One region of the Paenibacillus vulneris genome, then DNA from elsewhere that is predicted to be linked to it. Evidence: predicted binding sites of a transcription regulator. Region 1 holds the regulator's gene; the other holds the start of a gene.

Region 1 (5,999 bases):
CGGCTTAAGCACTCGCGTGGAGGTTCGTAACCCGGACCCTGCTGCCAACCCGTATTTGGCGCTAGCTGTCATGCTTAGAGCCGGTTTGGACGGCATTAAGAACAAAATGCAGCTTCCTCCTCCGACAGACCGCAACATTTATGTCATGTCCGAAGAGGAACGCGAGGAGCAGGGCATTCCTAGCCTTCCGGTTGATTTGAAGCAGGCTCTGGATGAGCTGCTTCGGGATGATGTCATCTGTGATGCCCTAGGCGATCACGCATTGGCGCATTTTGTAGAATTGAAAGAGATTGAATGGGATATTTATCGTACTCAAGTGCATGCTTGGGAGCGGGAGCAGTATTTGACGCTATACTAAGTTAAGATAAATCTCGCTGAGTATTCACTATGGCCCGGGACCTTCAGGTTCCGGGCTTTTATGATGTGCTGGCGGGCAGAGGCGATTCGCAGCAACGTGATTTCAAACCATATATTTACAAATGCAAAATAAAGTTATATACTAGTACTGAACAATCAGTACTAAATGAGGGTGAACAAATGACACGAACGAACACACCCGATGCGAGGAAACGGATTTTACAAGCCGCCGCCCGGGTATTTGCAGAGAAAAGCTTTGAAGGAGCCAGAATCGATCAAATAGCGGAGGAAGCGCATGTTCCCAAATCCTTGATTTACTACCATTTTAATAGCAAAGACCAAATACTGGAAGTGTTGTACGAGGATTTCATCCGGGAATATCGTGAGCTGCTTCAGATAGCGAAGACCGATACTCATGATTCTAAAGCAAACACTATGCAAAGCAGGCTGCAGACGATTTATAGGGAGTTTGCGGTACAAAATTCCGATGTGATCCGTATCATGTTTATCGATTCGCTCAAGAAATCCAACGAACAGCCTGTCATCTATAAAGTAGTGGAAACGATGATCCAGGCTGAGCAATCCCGGATGGGTCTTGCCGAGACAGATCAAGCGTATGATCCTGACGAAAGACGGATCGCGGAATTTTTTACGGGGATTATCCCTCTGTTCGCGTATTTATGCTATTCGGAATCGTGGATTCGTTATTTTGATATTGAGAAGAAGCGGTTTGATGAATTATTCCTTTCCATTTTCATGTCTTCACATGGAGCTTACCATAAGGATCATCAGTAATTTTTTTTAATTTATTAATACTGAATATTCAGTACTAAAATGTGGGGGGAAATGACATGAAATCATCCAGCAAGGAAACTCTAGCGGCCATTAAGCAGCATCTCAGGCAATCGTTTACCTTTACCCGAAAAACCGTAGAACAAATTCGCTCGGAGGAAAGGGAGGCAGTTCAAGCGCTGCCCAAGCTATCTGGTGTGAAGACGGAACGAGTTATGGTCGGCCATATCCAAGGGGAATGGGTTTTGGCCGGAGAGGCGGCCGAAGATGGTAATGACGCCATCTTGTACTTTCATGGAGGCGCGTTTATTTCGGGCTCATGCGATACCCATAGGGATCTGGCGGCCCGAATCTCCGAACAGAGCCGTACCCGAGTGCTTGTCATTGAGTACCGTCTTGCTCCTGAGCATCGTTATCCTGCAGCTAATGAAGATTGTTTAGCAGCCTACCGTTGGCTGATGCAGCAGGGAATACCCAGCAAGCAAATCATGCTTGGGGGAGACTCTGTCGGCGGCTGCCTGGCATTGATGACTTTATTGACTTTACGTGATGCAGGGGACCCGCTGCCGGCTGGAGCTTTCCTGCTGTCGCCCCATACGGACTTCATATACTTTGATAGTGAATCCTATATCAGCCATGCGAGCTCGGACCCGCTAGGTAGCCTGGAAAGCTCCAGGTTGTGTGCGGAGTATTATTTGGGCTCCTTATCGCCCAAGCCGCCGTTAATGTCGCCATTAAACCAGAATCTGCAAGGACTGCCTCCCTTACTTATTCAAGTAGGGGATCAAGAGGTGCTGCTCGACGAATGTACCCGATTGGCAGACAAAGCAAGGGCTTCCGGGGTTGATGTCACGTTGGAGGTTTGGGATCAGATGTGGTGCGTTTTTCAGCAATTGGCAGGCATCTTGCCGGAAGGAGAGGAGGCTATACGGCATATCGGCGGGTTCGTTACAGGCCGTTTGCATAAATAGAAGGAATATAAAAGAAGCCAAGGTACAGGTGCCGCCTGCATCTTGGCTTCCTTCCGTTATACTTGGGAATCATCTTAGTGAATGTCGCGAAATACGCCTACAACACGGCCAAGAATGGTCACATGCTTGAGTCGAAGGGGCTCCATGGTGGAATTCTCCGGCTGAAGGCGGATATGATCCTTCTCCTTGAAGAAGCGCTTGACCGTGGCTTCGTCATCCTCCGTCATGGCAACGACGATATCTCCATTATTAGCCGATTGCTGCTGGCGAACAATGACGTAGTCCCCGTTATGAATCCCTGCATCAATCATACTGTCGCCAATTACGCTGAGCATAAACACGTTATGATCTCCGACATAATGCGAAGGCAGAGGGAAGTAGTCTTCAATGTTCTCCGTAGCCGTAATAGGTACACCAGCTGTTACGCGTCCGATCAAAGGTACCCTGGAAACGGAAAGAGCGAATTGGCTTCCTTCCGTCGATGAGCCATCCGTAATTTCAATAGCGCGAGGCTTGGTAGGGTCTCTGCGGATCAGACCCTTCTTCTCCAAACGCTCCAAATGTCCGTGAACAGTCGAACTGGAGGCTAGTCCAACGGCTTCTCCAATTTCACGTACGGATGGAGGATAGCCTTTATCTTTCACTTCGTTCTTAATAAATTCCAATATCGCCAGCTGCCGATTGGATAGTTTGCTCATCAAGTATCACTCCAGTATTGGTAATAATTAACCAAATTATATCACAGAACCGGAGTTCGTACAAACATAAGTTCGAAAAATAGCATTGACACAAACAAATGTTCGCGTTATTATAAAAACAGAACAAATGTTTGGGGGTCGTGATCATGTATATGAATGAACAATTACTTACAAACTCGGTTGTCTCGGTGCAAGGAAACAGACGGAGAGGGGAAAATCCCAACGGTACCAAGAGGAGAATGAGGGGGCTGTTTGTCATTGCGTTAGTGATCCTGATAGCCAGCATTTGCCTTTCCTTTATTGGCGGGAATTCGGACGCATTTGCGGCTGACACCGGAAGCCATCTGGAGCAAACCGTCGAAGTCGTCAAAGGAGATACGCTATGGGGGATTGCGAGCAAGTACGCGGGAAAGGGACGCAATGTCCGTGACTATATGTACGAAGTGAAGAAAGTGAATGACTTGAAGTCTAATGTACTTCAAGTAGGTCAAGTCCTGGTTCTGCCTTAAGCCTTGTTGTTCTTACTTCTGTTTCGACTGCACTTGACAATCGAATCCTGTAATGTCAAAGTATAATTTGATGCATTTTTAGCTGTGCTTGAGAAAGAGCCGGAATGCGCCTGAATCAAGCCTGACATGACCAGGAGGATTACAATGAACGAAATGGAACACGATCAGTACATTAAACGGATTAATGAGTTGGCACGCAAAGCGAAATCAGTGGGGCTGACAGACGAAGAGCTCGAAGAACGCAACGAACTTAGAAAGCGTTATATTAACGCATTTAAGAGCAATTTGCGCAACCAGCTGGAGAACATCAAATTCGTTGATGATGACAACAAGCAATAATTAGGGGGACTTCATTTCATGCAGTTTGGAGCAGTGGAGCAGAGCAATATGGCATTTTCCAAGCAAGTCTTGGGTATGACGATAATACAAGATCCGGTTTATACACCGGGATATCGCACTGGCTCATGTTTCGATAACTGAATAGATGATTCCTATGTTGGATGGTTTGGTAGTATCTGCCTTCTTGATACTCCGGGTACTCCAACTTTTTGGCGTATTCATACAGTACTTTTATAAGGAGATTGAGATATGTCTCGTAAATGGGAACGGATGGTTCTTAAAAACTCTAAGAAGGTCAATAAGGCCCGGGCCAAGCAAGGCAAGCCTTTATTGAGCGAATCCTCCTCGGACGGAGCGGTTACGTTACGCGGGAGAAGCTGGTTCATGCCTTTACTGCTGGTTTGCGTCGGCATTTTCTGCTTTATCGCTTTTCGCAATAACTACCAGAACGATAGTTTGTATTGGGTGACCGGCGGGAGCTATATGGTCTTAGGTTTATTTATTTTCCTGGTACGCCGGCCCTTCCTCAAGGTCGGTAAGGACTACCTCGTTTCGCGGCGTTTTGGAGGCGATCGGCGGGTAGAGCCTGCGCAGATCCAGGAAATCGTTATTCAAAAAGACGCTGTAGCGATAGCTTTGACTACGGGCAAAAACAAATGGGTATTTACGAAATTGTTCCACCAATTTAATATGGAAGAGTTGTCGGAGCAGCTTAAGCAATTTGCGGCTCGGAATCATGTAGAGCTGAAGAACGAATAATCAATGGCTTCGACGGGAACCACTACAGATTTTATGGGGAAAAGGATGGAAGACTAGGATGAGCATTCAAGCGGTTTTATTTGATTTGGACGATACGCTGTTGTGGGATGACCGGAGCGTAAAGGAAGCTTTCCAGGCGACTTGCGAGGAAGCGGCCAAGCATTATTCTCTGGACCCTGCGGCTTTGGAGGAAGCGGTTCGTAAGGAAGCGCGTGCTTTATATGAATCTTACGAAACATTTCCATTTACGAAAATGATCGGAATTAATCCGTTTGAGGGACTCTGGGCTAATTTTACCGAAGGCGAGAACGAGAACTTCCGCAAGCTGCAGAAGCTCGCTCCGACCTACCGGACGGAATCCTGGACACGCGGACTTAAAGCATTGGGCATCGATGACCCTGAGCTGGGCTACCGCTTGGGCGAGCTGTTTCCAGCTGAGCGTCGTAACCGGCCGATTGTCTATGAAGAAACCTTTGAAGTGCTGAAGCAGTTAAAAGAGAAGTACAAGCTGCTGCTGCTCACTAACGGCTCGCCGGATTTGCAAAATGAAAAGCTGGCAGGAGTACCGGATCTGGCCCCATATTTTGACCATATCATTATTTCCGGGAATTTTGGTGAAGGAAAGCCTGCTGTCTCTATATTTAACCATGCAATGGAGCTTCTTGGGATTACAGCAGATCAAGGAGTTATGATTGGGGATAAATTGACTACAGATATTTTGGGCTCCGGACGTGTAGGCATGCGAAACATGTGGATTAACCGTCATGGAATTAGCCGTACGGATGAAATCATTCCTGCTTACGAAATCAAAAGCTTGCGTGAAATTCAGGGCATTATTCAATCTATTGGTTAATTGTTATAACGACAAAGACCCTCAGTTCGAGGGTCTTTTCTAATCATTACAGCCATTTTATAATATCGGGGTTCCCCGCAAATTGTCTGAATCGGCTTCGAACCAATACCCTACTGAGTGGGGTTATTTGGTTAGGCCTTTTGGAAGGTAGGATCGTCGAACGGATGAGCAATCCAGCCCTCAGTTTCAATAAATAAACGAACGGCTACGATTTGGCGATTGTCCATCAAGGTGAAGAAATGAGGTTTGTGCTCAGGAACGGAGATAACGTCGCCGGCTTCCAGCTCAACGTCGAAGTAGCCTACATCATCAGTGCCTTTGATAATGAAGATCCCTTTACCTGCCGTAATGGCGCGAACTTCATCTTCTGTGTGCGTGTGAACCTGCTCGAACTTTTTCAGCAATTCGTCCAGATTCGGAGTCGCATCGGAGAGTGCGATGATGTCCCAAGTCAAGTAGCCGCGGCGGCTTGCAAGGTCTTTGATCTCAGGCTCAAAAGTAGATAAGATCTCTGCCTTTTCTTCATCGCTAAGAATAAATTTTTCCTGCAGGTGGGCCGGAAGCTTGCCTGGATTCCAATGCTCATACAATACTTCTTGCTTATCCAAAAATGCTTTAACATTTTCTTCGCCGGAGATGCGTTCATTAGTGCTGCGAATGCGAATTTCTGCCATGCTCATCCCTCTTTCAAATCATAAATTAGTTCTTTACTTATTATAGT
Region 2 (5,999 bases), on a different contig from region 1:
GCCCAGCCGCTTCATGATCGCATGGGAAATTTCCTCATATTCATTCGAGATGATCGTAACCGATTTGGATTCCTCCAGACCTTGAACGACAATATCCATGACCTTGGAAGCGATGTAATAGGTGAAAATGGAATACATAGCCGAGTCCCAGCCGAACACAAAGCCGGCCAATATAAAGATAAACACGTTGATGAACATGATGATCTGACCGACAGGCAATCTGAATTTTTCTGACAGCAGGATAGCCACAATCTCGGTGCCGTCCAGCGACCCGCCGAACCTCAGCACCAGACCGACTCCCAACCCGAGAATGAGCCCTCCGAACAAAACGGCCAATATTTTCTCGTTGGTAAAAGGCTCTACATGATGCAATAAAGCTGTGACTACGGACATCAAGGCAATCGCGTACAGCGTAGAGAACGCAAACGTCTTGCCGATCTGCTTGTAGCCGACGACCAGGAAAGGAAGATTGATAAAGAAGATAAATAACCCTAACGGAAACGCCGTTAGTTTGGATAGCACGATGGAAATCCCGGTAATCCCTCCGTCGATAACATCGTTAGGCACCAGGAAAACCTCAAGGGCTACGGCCATCATCACCGCACCGATGGATATAAAAATGAAGGCCTTCAAAAATTCAAGCCAAGTTTTCTTTTTATGTACCCGGTTGTTCATTTTCCCTACCTCGTCCTCTTTTTTAACCATAGCGTTCGCTTTTTTTTCGTAAAAAAACCAACTTTTTTTGAAGGAGGAACGGGTTCAAAACCTCATGTCGACAACGCCAAAAGAACCGTACGTTCAACGCACGGCTCCTAACTTATTGCGAGGCTATGATTATATAAACGATGGCTTGCGGTTCATCACTTTTCCGCTGATGACGTGAACATATTCCTTGTCGCCGCCTTCAACGGAAGGTCCGATAAAGACGCCCGCTTTGGCATCATGCTCTTCGCGAGCCGTACCCAAGTCGGCAGAGCTTGGAGCAGCCCACCGTCCCGCTGCGGATCCGTAAATCGAAGTCCGTTTAAACCCTGCGCTTCTGTTCATCTGAATCCCCTCCAACTAAGTGACTAATGGTTGCCAGCAGCTCTTCGTTATGATAGACGATCTCCGTAAGATCCTCCTTGGATAATACTTTCAGTCCCGAGATATGCACGGATAACACATGCTCTTTATCTAGAGGATAACATAGGACATACACCTCGGCAACCTCTTTCCGCCGCAAAAATTCCCAGGTGCTGTTCAAAAAGGCTTCCAGCACGTATATTTTCTTGTCGTTCTTCTTCTCCGCGTAGGTTTGGAACCGGTAAAACTTGCCTCTCCCCACATTCCCGCCCACTTGGCGAACGCCGTCATTCCCTTCCTTCTTCCAAATAGCCGCCCCGGTCACCCGAAACCCCTCGGGAGCGAGCAAGGAGTTGCGAACGGCCTCGCTGAAGGAATGGTACTTCTCCTCCGGATCGGCAGCCGTCACATTCCGATTATATTCCCAGAAGAAGTGAAGGATGCTTTGCTTCCTCTCGAGCTCGGCTTCCTTCTCCGCAAGAAGCTGGTAAGGATCGGTGAAGGTCTGCTCGTCCTCGATAGCCTTGGCAATGTAGCCGCAAGCGACATCGACTGCCGCCAAATAATTGCCGCGTACCGCCTCATGATAAGTGAGCAGAGTTAACCCCTGCAAATCGGATAAAATATGAAAGTCCTTGATCGTCGTATCCCGGATGAGGTCATCCCGCTCCTGCACCGATCTCGGGACCAGGGCGAACACGCGGCTGCGCCGCAGCTTTCCCCAGAACAGCCCCATCTCGAACAGCGTGTTGTCCCGGGTGATAAATACGTATTGTCCGCGATAAAGAGCAACGTCGTCCGCCGCAAACACGAACACACCGAAGTCGCTTAGATCCAGCTGCTGCTCCAACGCTTCCATCGTGTAGGAATTGGCCCCGAATGCCGTATACCATGGAGTCACTTGGGCCGAGCGGCTTAGGCTTTCGTGAACGGCCCGCGCATAATGTATCGCTTCCCTTGAGGAGCCGATGAACAGCTCCGGTTTTCGTTCTTGCCTCGATACCGACAACGGACACTTCCCCTTTTCAAGATCAATTCTCTAGTCTCCCGGTAAACCGATCCCATGCTTGTATCTCTATTAGTGTAGCAAAATTTTCCTGTTCTGTTGATAGTCCCTTCGAAGTTTTTTTATCAAACAGCAGCGACACCAATTTCCATAAAATACACTTGCATAAAGAACGTGTGTTCGGTATATAATAAGGATTAAATACGAATACACGTTCGCATTACGGTGGTGTCATTTATGAGTATCAATCCAAGAGTAGAAACCGAAGAAGATATTCAAATCATCAAGGAATACACCCTGCTGCCCATTCTGTTGGATATGCTGGCGAGAGATATCGAGGAGCTGACCCTGTACAAGGACAAAATTGTTTATAACCATGTAATCTTTTATCTCAGGGAAGTCGAGAGCTCCATCTATCCCGAGCTGCAAGCCCTTAAGAACAGGATGAGGGAGCGAAGCATCAAGGTGCTGCACACGGAGATGAATACACTTGGCATCGATGTGGAATATAAGGTCCGCGGTTACATCCATCATTTTAAAATGCTAAGAAGCCTGGTAAAAGCGGAGCTTATGACTACGCTTATGAATTTGCGGAGGCGGTTAAAATGATCACGAAGGGCGAGAGAACGATTTTTCTGGCGGACTGCCAGAGCTTCTATGCCAGTGTGGAAAAGGCGGACCATCCCGGGTGCAGGGATAAGCCCGTCGCTGTGGCCGGGGATCCGGCACGCCGTTCCGGCATCATCCTGGCGGCCTGCCCCATAGCCAAAAGCTATGGAGTCACTACCGCCGAACGGCTGGGCGAGGCGTTGAACAAATGCCCGCAGCTCGTGGTCATGCGTCCGCGCATGCAGCATTACATCGACGTCTCTCTCATGATCACGGAGATTTACAAGGAATACAGCGACCTGGTTGAAATTTTTTCGATCGACGAGCAGTTTCTGGACGTCTCCGGAAGTCTCGGGATCTGGGGAGATCCGCTGACGATAGCCCAATCCATCCAGCAGAAGGTGTTTCAGCAAACGGGAGTAAAAGTAAGAATCGGCATCAGCTCGAATAAAATACTGGCCAAACTCGCAACGGATATCTGGGCGAAGAAGAGCAATAGCGGCTTGTTCATCCTGCGCAAGGAGGAAATCGAAAATAAGCTTTGGCCTGAGCCGGTACAAAAAATGTTCGGCGTCGGGTCCCGCATGACGAAGCATTTCGCGCGGCTCGGGATGTTTACGATCGGCGATATCGCGCGAACCCCGCTCCCCCGCTTGAAGGAGAAATTCCGGGCGCGCTTCGGCAAGCAAAGCGATATTCACGCGGAGGTCATGTGGAGAACGGCGAACGGCCTGGATGACTCCCCTGTCACCCCCGGGACGTTCCATACGCCGCCCAAATCGGTAGGCCATATGATGACTCTGCCGAGAGACTATATCGAGAATAGCGAGGTAGAGACGATTCTGCTCGAGCTGACGGAGGAGGTCTGCCGCGACTGCCGGCGCAAAGGATACATGGGCGGTGTCGTATCGGTCAGCTGCATGTGCAGCCCCTACGAGGCTCCGACCGGATTCTCGAGACAAATGAAAATGCCTGATCCGACGAATAATACCAGTGCGGTCTTCGAGGCCGTCAAAACCTTGTTCTACCGTCATTGGGATAAGATGCCCGTACGCCGCCTCGGCGTCATGCTGAGCGGGTTAACGGACGATGAAGTATACCAGTTGACTTTATTCGAGGATCAACCGAAATTACGGGCACTGGATCGAGTTACCGATCAGATCAAGGAACGTTACGGCAGCGCGGCCATCGTAAGAGCGTCCTCAGTAACCGCCTCCGGGCAAGCGTTCGAGAGGGCACAAAAAATTGGAGGGCACTATAAATGAGCAAGAAACTCGAAGGGAACGGATTATGGGAATCAAGCCGCATGATGCTTCCGCAGCATAAAGAGCAGTCCCTTATTCGAAAAGACGCGCCGGCCCCGCCCCCCGAGCCGCCGACGAACAAGGAAATGGACATGATACGGGACTCCGTCCTGCTGCCCGTCGCGCTGCAAATTGTTGAAAAAAAGAGCATCGAAGTCGAGATGTCCACCCAGACATTGAAGCTCCTCTATTCCGCCGCCGCCAAAATATTAGCGAGACATATCCGCGAGGATGTCATGAAGAATAAGAGAGCTTTGCTGGAGCGGCACATTCAGGTATTTGAAGATACGAAGGACGACAACTCGCTGTGCTATCGGTACAGCTGCCGCGGCCGTGAAGACCGTTTCATTATGACAAAGGACTTTATCCGTTCGGAGATCAGCGTAAGAATCGGCCGCTATGCCAAAAGCCTGGTCGCAACGCTTCAGGAAGCCGCTAGCAGCCATAAAGTAAAATAGCCCCATATAACGTCCAAAAGCCCGACGGAGCACTCGGCTGCTCACTTCGGGCTTTTCTCAATAAATTCGATAAGTTCGGGGCTTCGCAGCATCCCATGACGGGTCCGTCCCCGGCATTGGACGCGAGCCCTGATTTCAGGCGCAAGATGAACAGTATGCTCATCCTCCTTGACGGCAAGCTTGCCTGCCATTGAATGGAAAAGCTGCATCTGCTTTTCATTCACACCCGACTCTATCAGTCCGACGGACTGCTTCGCACCATCCTCCTCGATACAGGCAAACAAGCCGAACGGCTCCTTCCGGTAACCCGAAATGACCACATCGACATATTGGTAATTGGGGATTCGGACCCAATCGTGCGATACTCTCGATACATAAGGGCTGTTTTTATGCTTGGCCATCATGCCCTGCATGGAGGAAGCAACGATAGATTGAAACAGCTCTTCTCCGTACGCTTCCGTCTGCGGAACGAGCTGAAACCGTTCGTTTTGCTGCAGCAGCGATTCCAGAAGCGCCCGCCGCTTGACTAAAGGCATAGGCCTCAGATCACGGCCCTTATGAAATAAGATATCCCAAATCATATACTGTGCCGGTCTTTGTGAAGAAAAAGCCTGAATCCGCTTCTCCTGCTTCAGCTGCATTCTTTCCATCGCCAATCCAGCATCGGCCATTCCACTGTCAGGATCTATACAGTACAGTCCCCCGTCCAGCACGACATCTCCCTCCAAGGGAATGCGGTGCAGCTCAGGGTACTGCTTGGTGCATTCAAGTCCGTCCGCCGTGAAGAGACGAGTCTCCTTCCCGCGCCTCGACAACATTATACGCTGCCCGTCGATCTTAGGCTCGAACACATAAGCCTGATCCGAAAAGGGGGTCTCCCGGCAATCCGCTAGCATCGGCGAGATAAACATACTCATCACCCACAATCATTTTAACATGAGCGGAGTGATGAATAATTAGGGAAAAGATGGGGAATCTAAAATTACCCTAACATGGAAGGAATGATGATTAATGGCACGTGGACAATCCAGAAGCAGCAACCAGATTATCGTACAGCAATCTGCAGGTGCTCTAGAGCAATTAAAGTATGAGGTAGCGCAAGAATTAGGCATTCAAATTCCGCAGGACGGCTATTACGGCTACATGGCTACCCGCGATACCGGTGCGATCGGTGGTCATATGGTTCGCCGCTTGGTGCAGATTGCCGAGCAGCAGCTTTCCTCCGCCTCCGGCGTGCGCTTTCAATAGGATCGGCATAACCCATCTTCAATGATGGGTTAGTAGAGAAAGCTGAGAAGATTCAGATGTGTTCGTGGTACCCCGGTGGGGTATCCCCCTCCAGCCGCTGTTGTTATTGGGAAAGTTTTAAATAAACGCATTATAGCGGTATTTTCCCAATAACAAAGGCGGTCGCTATCGCTCCTCCAGGGGATACCCCACCTCTGCCCATTGTCATCATCTAAATCAGCAGCTTTCTTAAATGACTTAACCCATCGCCTATGATGGGTTATTTTTTTTGGATAATAATAGACCGACCCTGTCCGCTTTAGGGAAGCT

What was found. Region 1 encodes LexA, which represses DNA repair genes until DNA is damaged. Its sites were predicted from a motif close to CGAACATATGTTCG; they were not measured.
Region 2: a site for LexA is predicted at 2,276-2,289, ahead of ABEA66_RS23205 (YhjD family protein). Genes of this name have one in related genera too.

What each region holds. Positions count from the first base shown of each region.
Region 1 covers NZ_BAABJG010000026.1:6,476-12,474, reverse strand. The annotation lists gene glnA (type I glutamate--ammonia ligase) at 1-358, shown strand, start outside; gene ABEA66_RS22395 (TetR/AcrR family transcriptional regulator) at 538-1,152, shown strand; gene ABEA66_RS22390 (alpha/beta hydrolase) at 1,209-2,120, shown strand; gene lexA (transcriptional repressor LexA) at 2,195-2,818, opposite strand; gene ABEA66_RS22380 (LysM peptidoglycan-binding domain-containing protein) at 2,965-3,327, shown strand; gene ABEA66_RS22375 (DUF896 domain-containing protein) at 3,481-3,666, shown strand; gene ABEA66_RS22370 (hypothetical protein) at 3,916-4,425, shown strand; gene ABEA66_RS22365 (HAD family hydrolase) at 4,484-5,278, shown strand; gene ABEA66_RS22360 (1,2-dihydroxy-3-keto-5-methylthiopentene dioxygenase) at 5,410-5,952, opposite strand.
Region 2 covers NZ_BAABJG010000027.1:66,058-72,056, reverse strand. The annotation lists gene ABEA66_RS23220 (YitT family protein) at 1-675, opposite strand, end outside; gene ABEA66_RS23215 (hypothetical protein) at 835-1,047, opposite strand; gene ABEA66_RS23210 (TIR domain-containing protein) at 1,025-2,074, opposite strand; gene ABEA66_RS23205 (YhjD family protein) at 2,309-2,680, shown strand; gene ABEA66_RS23200 (DNA polymerase IV) at 2,677-3,945, shown strand; gene ABEA66_RS23195 (YhjD family protein) at 3,942-4,442, shown strand; gene ABEA66_RS23190 (ATP-dependent DNA ligase) at 4,484-5,359, opposite strand; gene ABEA66_RS23185 (alpha/beta-type small acid-soluble spore protein) at 5,454-5,690, shown strand.